Linked DNA regions of Ferrimicrobium sp.. The protein of the gene in region 1 interacts with the protein of each later gene in a pairwise test. Links are inferred from orthologs where the notes say so. Each region holds a gene or a part of one and is shown on either strand. Other genes may lie near its edges.

Region 1 (4,735 bases):
CGAGCGCCGCGGCAACCAGAATCGGCAACAAGAAGAACAGGAGCCACCAAGGTCGGCGACCACCCACCTCCTCGGTCTCGGGGGGGAAGGGTTCCACGTGCACCGGCTTGGCCACCTCGAGCACTGAGGTTGGCTCATCACCCTCGTCTCCTATTGGTGCCACAAGTACGGCGGTAGCACCATCACCTCGATCCGAGGCAAGATGCTCCGTCAGGTCACCAGCGACCGTCGCCCCGTCACCAAGCCACTGCAAACTGTCGTCCATCACCGCCTCGGGGGTCATTGCGGTCAGTACTTGCCCGCCGACGAAGAGTGGCTCTGGGTTCGTGAGATCCCGAGCAAAGGCGTTCCAAAGGTGTTCGATCTCCGCCGCACTTGGACGGCGGTCCGGTTCGCGGTCCAGCATCGAAACGATGGAACTCGCGACCGGATCCTCTGGATTGGGATTGACCACTGGCTCACGAAGCCGCGCAAACGCTAGGGCCAGTTGAGTATCTCCCTGGAAGGGGATAGCGCCAAAGAGCGCCTCATACAATACAAGCCCGAGCGAATAGACGTCACTACCGGGAACCGAACGCTTCCCTTCGACCTGTTCTGGTGCCATGTATCGAGGGGTTCCCAGAATGCCGCCACCGGTCTCCGTCGCTGAGCTCTCCGACAGGGCACGCACGAGTCCGAAGTCTGCAATTCTGACACGACCTCCATCGTCGAAGAGGAGGTTGGCAGGTTTGATATCTCGGTGTAAAAAGTTGCGATTGTGCGAGTACCCGAGTGCCGAGGCCGTCGCGGCGCCGATCTGTACCACCTGGGGCGTGGTGAGCTCGACGCCTCTGGCATAAAGCTCCCGCAGTGAGCCGTTCGAGAGGTATTCCATCACCAGATACGGCTCACCCTCGTCAGAGCCCCAGTCAAAGACCTTCATGATGTTGGGATGGTTCAGCTGTGCGGCTGCCTGTGCCTCGTCACGGAATCTTCGCAGAAAAATAGGGTCGTCGGCAAGCCCGCGCTGCAACAGCTTGATCGCCACGGTGCGCCCTAACCGATCATCAACCGCCCGGTAGACAATACCAGCACCACCCGAACCTCTTCGAGCCACCACCCGATATCGGTTACTCAGGACCCGACCAATGTTCTCGTCCGTACCTGCCGCCTTCGCCAGCTCGTTACCTACCTTATGACGACCGCCTGACCTAGCGGTCAGCTCCACAAATCCAGCTATAGCCTACACCAAGGCGCACTGAAGCATTCGCACCTCTCCTGCCGGGCTTCGCCGAAGTCTCAGCAAGATCGTTCGCTCCGACCCGGGGACAGGATTGTATGCCAAGTCCCACGGGATTGTTTCCCCAAGCGTTGTGGGCGAGTTGTCGCACCCCGTGTTACTAACGCCTTATCGCACCCCGTGTTACAGGCGCGTTATCGCACCATGCGTTACAGGCGCGTTGTCGCACCCCGTGTTACAGGCGCGTTGTCGCACCCCGTGTTACAGGCGCGTTGTCGCACCATGCGTTACAGGCGCGTTGTCGCACCATGCGCCATACTGCCTGCCATCAGGCTCATGTCACTGTCTGCTGCCCTCGAGACGCAACGATCGCAGAGAGTCCAGGTAAATCGATGACTGGGATGCCGAGCTCGATCGCTTTGGCGAGTTTGGATCCCGCACGCTCGCCTGCTACGAGATAATCGGTTCTTTTAGAGACCGCCTCTATCACGCGACCTCCATGCTCGACGATGAAATCACGGATCTGCTCACGAGGGCCATCCGGGAAACTCCCGGTGATAACGAAACTGAGCCCCATCAACTGGTCCGATGTCGTAGGAGCAAGGTCGGCAGCTCTTTGTCCACGCACGCCAGCATCGATAAGCCCCGCCAAAACCTGTGACCCGTACGGATCATCTCGGAAATGGACGACAGACCTGGCTACCGTCTCACCAACACCATCCAAGGCAACCAACGCCTCAACGGTAATGGTGAGGAGGTCATCAAGTGCGCCCATCGATGATGCAACTACCTGGGCAACGTGGACACCGACATTATCGATGGCGAGTCCAAAAAGAATTCGATGGAGCGGACGTTGGCGGGCGGTTGCAATACCCACCATAAAACGTTGGATCATCTTTTCACCGACGCCAGGAAGTTGACCCAACTCGTGGGGTCCAAGACTGAATAGATCCGAGGGGATCCTCGCCAACCCGAGTTCAACGAGCTGACGTGCCCGTACTTCACCAAGACCATCGATATCCATGGCATCACGAGATCCAAAATGCATCAGACGCTGGACAAGCTGCTCTGGGCAGAAACGATTTGGACAATGAAAGTCAACCTCATCAAGTACACGGATGAGACGCGTTCCACAGCTCGGACAGAACGCAGGAAACTGGTAGCGGGCTAGTTCCCCAACCCGTGCTCCAAGCACTGGGCCCACCACCTCGGGGATGATCTCGCCTGCTTTTCGCACAACTACAAGGTCTCCTACTCGAACGTCCTTGCGCTCGATCTGCTCTGCATTGTGCAACGTTGCGCGGGAAACCGTTGAGCCTGCAACGACCACAGGTTCAAGCTCCGCAAAGGGGGTTATCTTACCGGTTTTACCGACGGAGATCTCTATCGCAAGCAGCCGGGTCAGCTGCTCCTCGGGGGCAAACTTGTAGGCAATCGACCAGCGCGGCGCTCGTGAAGTCGCGCCCACTCGCCTACGATCCTCGATGCGATCTAATTTGATCACCACACCGTCGGTATCATAATCAAGCTGGGTGCGAGCCTGATCGAGTTCCTGTATACGGGTAGCAAGCTGTTCCCGCTCGACCAACGCGGCGTGCTCTTCAACGGCGAAACCGAGAGATCCAAGTAGCGCGAGCGCCTCATGATGGGTCGCGGCCTCAATGGGCTCCTCAAGCTGATAGGCAAAAAAAGCGAGGCCGCGACTCGCAGTGATCCGAGGATTCTTCTGACGGAGACTCCCAGCCGCCGCGTTCCGGGGATTCGCAAATGGAACCTTGAGCTCCGGATCTTGGTTCAACAACTGGAACGCCGACCGGGGCAGATAGATCTCTCCACGAACCTCAAGCGGAGCATCATGGGCGATGCGTTTGGGTATCGAATCAACCGCGTAAATATTCGCCGTAACATCCTCACCTGTTCTCCCGTCGCCACGAGTCGCTGCTTGCAGCAGGATCCCATGCTCATAGCGCAGGCTCAGGGCTAATCCATCGATTTTGAGCTCCCCAAAGAGCGCCGGTTCTCCACCCAAGAGCCTCGCAAGTCGATCGACCCACGCGTTCAGGTCCTCGATCGCAAAAACATTATCGATGCTCAGCATTGGAGTCTCGTGTACTACCGGTGCGAAGAGTTGCACTGGCGGCGCACCTACTCGCTGGGTTGGCGAACTCGCCACCACGCGTTCAGGGTACTGCTGCTCGAGCTCGACCAGTTCACGATAGAGCACATCGTACTCAGCGTCGGTCAGGACCGGCGCATCAAGCGCATAGTACGCATAACTCGCTCGATCGAGCAACGACCGGAGGTCATCAATCCGATCACTCATCAGCAGTGACCCGTGCCGGCATCGCCACCATCGCTGACCCTACCACGAGGTCCTCCTGATAGAGCGCAATCGTCTGGCCGGGTGCGATACGCCGAGTTGGAGTTGCGAACTCCAACGCCGTCTCGCTGAGCACCGCCGGGACTGTGGTTCCATGAGCGCTCCCCTGAATCTGACCCTCCTTCGGCCAGCCGTCACCCAGATAGTCCATGGCGGTGGTAACGACAAGTCTGTCGGTCTGCAGTCGGTCGATGGTTCCCACCTGGATCACCCGCGTCGTCGGGTCTTTGGCCAATACATAGCGACGCATTCCATCGCCAAGGCCACCGATCCTGCGACGCTGCCCGACGGTCACCGTCTCAAAAGGACTCGCGTCCTCGTACTCGTGTCCCGTCACCGTGTCGATCACTTTGGTCGCATGCAGCGTTCCTCTCGAGGAAAGAAAACTCTCTTTACCAGCGTGCCGAGAGATAAAACAGACCTCAAGCGAATCCGGCTTAGCGGCTGTGCGCAGCTCAAGCTCGGCGGCAATACGACGGACGTCGTCTTTAGTCATCTCCCCGACAGGGAACAGTAACTTCGCTAATGAACGCTTCGGAATCACTGAGAGCACGTAGGACTGATCTTTCGCGACGTCTACCCCTCTTCGGATCAGCGGAACACCTCGATCAAAACTGATCCTTGCGTGATGGCCAGTGGCGAGGTACTCGAACCCGAGTTGAGCCGCCCGGTCAACTAGCGCAGCAAATTTGATGCTCCGGTTGCATTCAATGCAGGGGTTGGGAGTCTCTCCTCCGAGGTAGCCCCACACGTAAGGATCGACGACACTGGTTTCAAACTCCTCAGTGAGGTTGAACACCAGGTGTTTGATACCGAGTTGATGCGCCACATAACGGGCATCCTCGACGTCGGCCACTGAACAACAGCCTGAGTCCGAGGCTCCACCCCAGAGTTTGAGGGTAACACCAACCACCTCGTGGCCCTCTTGCACCGCTAACGCAGCAGCCACCGAGGAGTCAACACCCCCTGACATCGCCACCATGACTTTAGCCATGATAGAACTCCAACACTCTCGCTGGATAGTCGGTCACCACGACATCAACACCCATCGTTTGCACACGCCGTAGATCCTCCTCTTCGTTCACGGTCCAGACCCAAACTTCAAGTCCTTGATGGTGCGCCCAGTCAACGAGTTG
Region 2 (3,908 bases), on another replicon or contig:
CTGGTTCACCACCCGACACCTCGTTGGCAATACCCACTATTTCCTTGGTTTACCAAGCGGACTCTCGACTGACCTCTGCCGTTCAGTGCATCGGGATCCAGCCAACCTCGCGGTCAGCGGATGAGTGTGGTCGCCTGGTGCGGCCAACGACATTTATTTGGTAACGATCGGTGACATCTTCGTTCACGATCGTGATAGAGCCTCCCACTGTTCCCCCTGACCGACTCCAAAATACGACTCCGACCCGACGTGCCGCCTCGACCTCATCCACGCTGATGTCTTCCTCGATGAGACTCGTCTCCACAAGGGAGACGATTGTTGCAAGGTCAGCCTTGGTCTCCACTGACCATGACTGTTGCGCGTGTCCATCGCTGCCGCTGCCACCACCACCGCGAGCCATCGTCACCTGTGGCGAGCGCATCAGTGCGCTCAATTGCGGGAGCTCCAGCATCTCGGGATGACGACGGCCGTCTCCGAGTTCCATCTCGATCATGCGCCGGTTCATTGTCCGCACCAACGATCTGGTCATCTCGCCCTCGGGGTAGAGAGTCACATCCCATCCTCGGCCCAGCTCCAGTGATGCGAAGCGGAGCTGGATCGTTCCTTCCTCCAACGGCAATTTTCGAAAGTGCGGTACCTTCGAACTGGTGATCTCCTCCATTCCTTCTCGCTGGAGCACAGATCGATACATCGCCGCCAGTTCTTGCACCCCCTGAGCGGAAAGACAGGTCACCACGATGTGTTCCTCTTCGTCCTCTAAGCGCTGATAGCGCGAGAGCACCTCAAGAGCATCATGGGGAAGCGGTAGTGGCACTCCCAGGTTTGGGACGGCCATGTAGCGGAGCGTTTCCTCACGCATCCCCCGGCCCCGCGCACCAAACATCGCCTCGACCGCTGTAATAGGTACCAACTGCTCGCTTGGAGTGTGACGGCTCATCGATTCCCCACCTTTCGCCGCTACTACCCTATCAGAGACAACCCTTACTGACAATACCATGTCGAAATATTTCTCATGTCTCGCATCCCTCGTGGTCGGTTGAGTTATTCACTAGCTTGCTGGCGACACGAATGCACCGGACACCAACAGAGCTTTGGTGGCGAGCCACTCATCGCTTCGTCCAGCTAAGGCGCTGTTCAGCCTCTAGGGTACCTAACCGACGACGAAGTTAATGACTCTGGGCAACTTGGCGATCACTCTCTTGATCGCGACACCGTCGAGATGAGTTGCGATAGCCTCCTCAGCCAAGGGGAGAATCATCTCCTCCGTGGCACTCGGATCGATGGCGAGTGTCCCTCGAGTCTTCCCGTTGACTTGGATGACAAGCGTGGCCGTCGCTGCCGCCAAGATGGCCTGGTCGGCCTTCGGCCAGCTCTGCACATGCACGTCGGCCTGGTAGCGCCGCTCATAGAGCTCGCTGGCGATATGGGGGGCCATCGGGGCGAGTAGCTCAAGGAGTGTCCGATAGCCATAATCGAGAGTCGCTGCGTCAGTACCCTCACTCTCAGCCTTCGACAATCCATTCGTCAACTCCATGAGCGCGGCCACTGAGGTGTTATACGCCCAGCGTTCGATACCATCAGTCGCACGAGTGATGAGCTGCGAGATAATGAGGTAGACAGCAGCATTACGATCAGGATCACCAACGGCGACAGGAATCCGATCCGCAAGTGCCCAGACTCGCTGCAAGAAGCGGTGGCAGCCCTCGATCATCTCGTCAGTCTGATCGGTCCAATCGAAGTCATCAGCAGGTGGCCCTACAAAGAGATGAAAGAGTCGCAGAGCGTCTGCACCAACGGTGTCGAAGTAACGCTGCGGAGTCACCAGGTTGCCCTTGGACTTTGACATCTTGGACCCACCCAAGCGAATCATCCCTTGCGTAAAGAGCCGCTTGAAGGGCTCTCGCAGCGTCGAGGGGATGATACCAAGGTCCGAAAGAGCCCTGGTGAAGAACCGCGCATAGAGGAGGTGCAAGATGGCATGCTCGACCCCACCGATGTACTGATCGACCGGCATCCAATCTTGGACCGCTCTCTTATCGAAGGGGCGATCCTCCGAAAACGGATCACAAAAGCGCAGGTAGTACCAGGAGGAGTCGACAAAGGTGTCCATGGTATCGGTCTCGCGAGTCGCTGGCCCTCCACAGTTGGGACAGGTCGTGAATCGGAACGCATCGCTGTGAAGTAGGGGCGACTCCCCCGTCGGCCGGAACTCGACATCATCTGGTGCCAACACGGGAAGCTGGTCCTCGGGGACCGGAACCGTACCGCAACGATCGCAGTAGAGGATCGGGATCGGGCAACCCCAAAAACGTTGCCTCGATACCAACCAGTCGCGCAGCCGATACTTGACCGAACCCTCGCCAGCCCCCAACTCCTGAAGACGTTGGATGATCTTGTCTTTCGCCTCATCGATCGTGAGACCATCGAGGAACTCGCTGTTGATCTTGACGCCGGCTCCTGTATAGACAGAACCTTCAAAACCTTCGGGACGCTGCACCGTCTCAACGACTGGGAGAGAAAAGTTTTGAGCAAAGGCGTAGTCGCGCTCATCCTCGCCTGGAACCGCCATGATCGCGCCGGTACCATATTGTCCAAGCACGTAATCTGCCGCATAGATGGGCAGACGGTGACCGGAGACCGGGTTGATCGCATAAGTACCTAAGAAGACACCTCGCTTGGATGCGTCCTCCCCAGCCATCCGCTCTAGTTCACTCCGGGTCGCCACCTCCTCGATGAAGGCGGCAACCTCTGCCTTGCGATCGGGAGTGGTCAATCGCGAAACATCAGGGTGTTCTGGAGCCACCACCGCAAATGTGGCACCAAAGATTGTATCTGGACGCGTAGTGAAGACTTTTAGGCGATATCCATCAAGCCCTTCCACGTCGAAGGAGATCTCTGCCCCAACGGACCGACCGATCCAGTTGCGCTGCATAGTCTTCACTCGTTGGGGCCACTCAAGTTCGTCGAGTCCAGCAAGAAGTTCGTCGGCGTACTGGGTAATCTTAAAGAACCACTGAGTTAGTTCTCGACGAATTACCAGGTCGCCGGAGCGCTCACAGGTGCCATCAGCGAGTACCTGCTCGTTGGCCAGCACCGTTTTGCAGCCAGGGCACCAGTTGACTGGGGCATCTCCTCGATAGACCAGACCCGCACGGTAGAACTGAATGAACAGATATTGCGACCACCGGATGTAGCTGGGATCATGGCTATAGATTTCACGGCGCCAATCGTAGGCCGCACCGAGCCTCGCGAGCGAGGTCTTCAGTTCCGCCATACGAGCCTCGGTAAAGACCCGCGGATGGACGCCAGTCTTGATGGCGGCGTTCTCCGCAGGCAGACCAAAAGAATCAAACCCGATCGGAGACAGCACAGCCTCGCCGTTCATCGTTCGATAGCGGACATTGAGATCGCCAAAGGTGTAGTTTCGCACGTGTCCCTGATGGGCGGGTCCAGACGGATACGGATACATGCAGAGCACATACGACTTGGGCCGCGGGTCATCATTGCTGACATGATAGGTCTCAGCTTGGCTCCATTTTGCTTGCCAAGTTGTCTCTATCGCTGGCGGATCGTATCGGTCGGTCATGTCCGAAAAGCCTAGTACACGCATGACGCTCGTACCCCAGTTGACACGCAGCACTGACCTGAGATCGACGCTCGGATACTACACTGTGGTGGACGACCTTTGGGGGTGTAGCTCAGCTGGTAGAGCGCTTGACTGGCAGTCAAGAGGTTCGTGGGTTCGAGTCCCATCACCTCCACCAACAAACACCAGCTCAGAGGCCGTTGTTCTCCTCCCTATCCTATTGGCAAACCAAACATGATTGCCTATACGATTGCCTATCATCTCGGTGGTCACTCTGACAGGTCGCGCTGACACCCCATTAGCCACCGCGATTCGACTCACT

The links.
Region 2: the proteins of ligA (region 1) and leuS interact in binary tests that used the Escherichia coli proteins (3 or more experiments, as listed by UniProt). The link is inferred for Ferrimicrobium sp. from one-to-one orthologs.

What each region holds. Positions count from the first base shown.
Region 1 is NZ_DAHXOI010000001.1:106,420-111,154, reverse strand. The notes cover bases 1,049-4,047. They hold ligA (NAD-dependent DNA ligase LigA), read right to left. Parts: upstream 3,543-4,047; coding sequence 1,554-3,542; downstream 1,049-1,553. Other genes in these bases: mnmA (tRNA 2-thiouridine(34) synthase MnmA), read right to left, coding at 3,535-4,047; M7Q83_RS00535 (PASTA domain-containing protein), read right to left, coding at 1,049-1,207. Outside these bases: more of M7Q83_RS00535, read right to left, coding at 1-1,048; more of mnmA, read right to left, coding at 4,048-4,593; M7Q83_RS00520 (glycerophosphodiester phosphodiesterase family protein), read right to left, coding at 4,586-4,735. UniProt on the Escherichia coli protein: DNA ligase that catalyzes the formation of phosphodiester linkages between 5'-phosphoryl and 3'-hydroxyl groups in double-stranded DNA using NAD as a coenzyme and as the energy source for the reaction.
Region 2 is NZ_DAHXOI010000010.1:32,692-36,599, reverse strand. What follows is about bases 869-3,908. They hold leuS (leucine--tRNA ligase), read right to left. Parts: upstream 3,587-3,908; coding sequence 1,151-3,586; downstream 869-1,150. Other genes in these bases: M7Q83_RS08215 (hypothetical protein), read right to left, coding at 869-937. Outside these bases: more of M7Q83_RS08215, read right to left, coding at 83-868.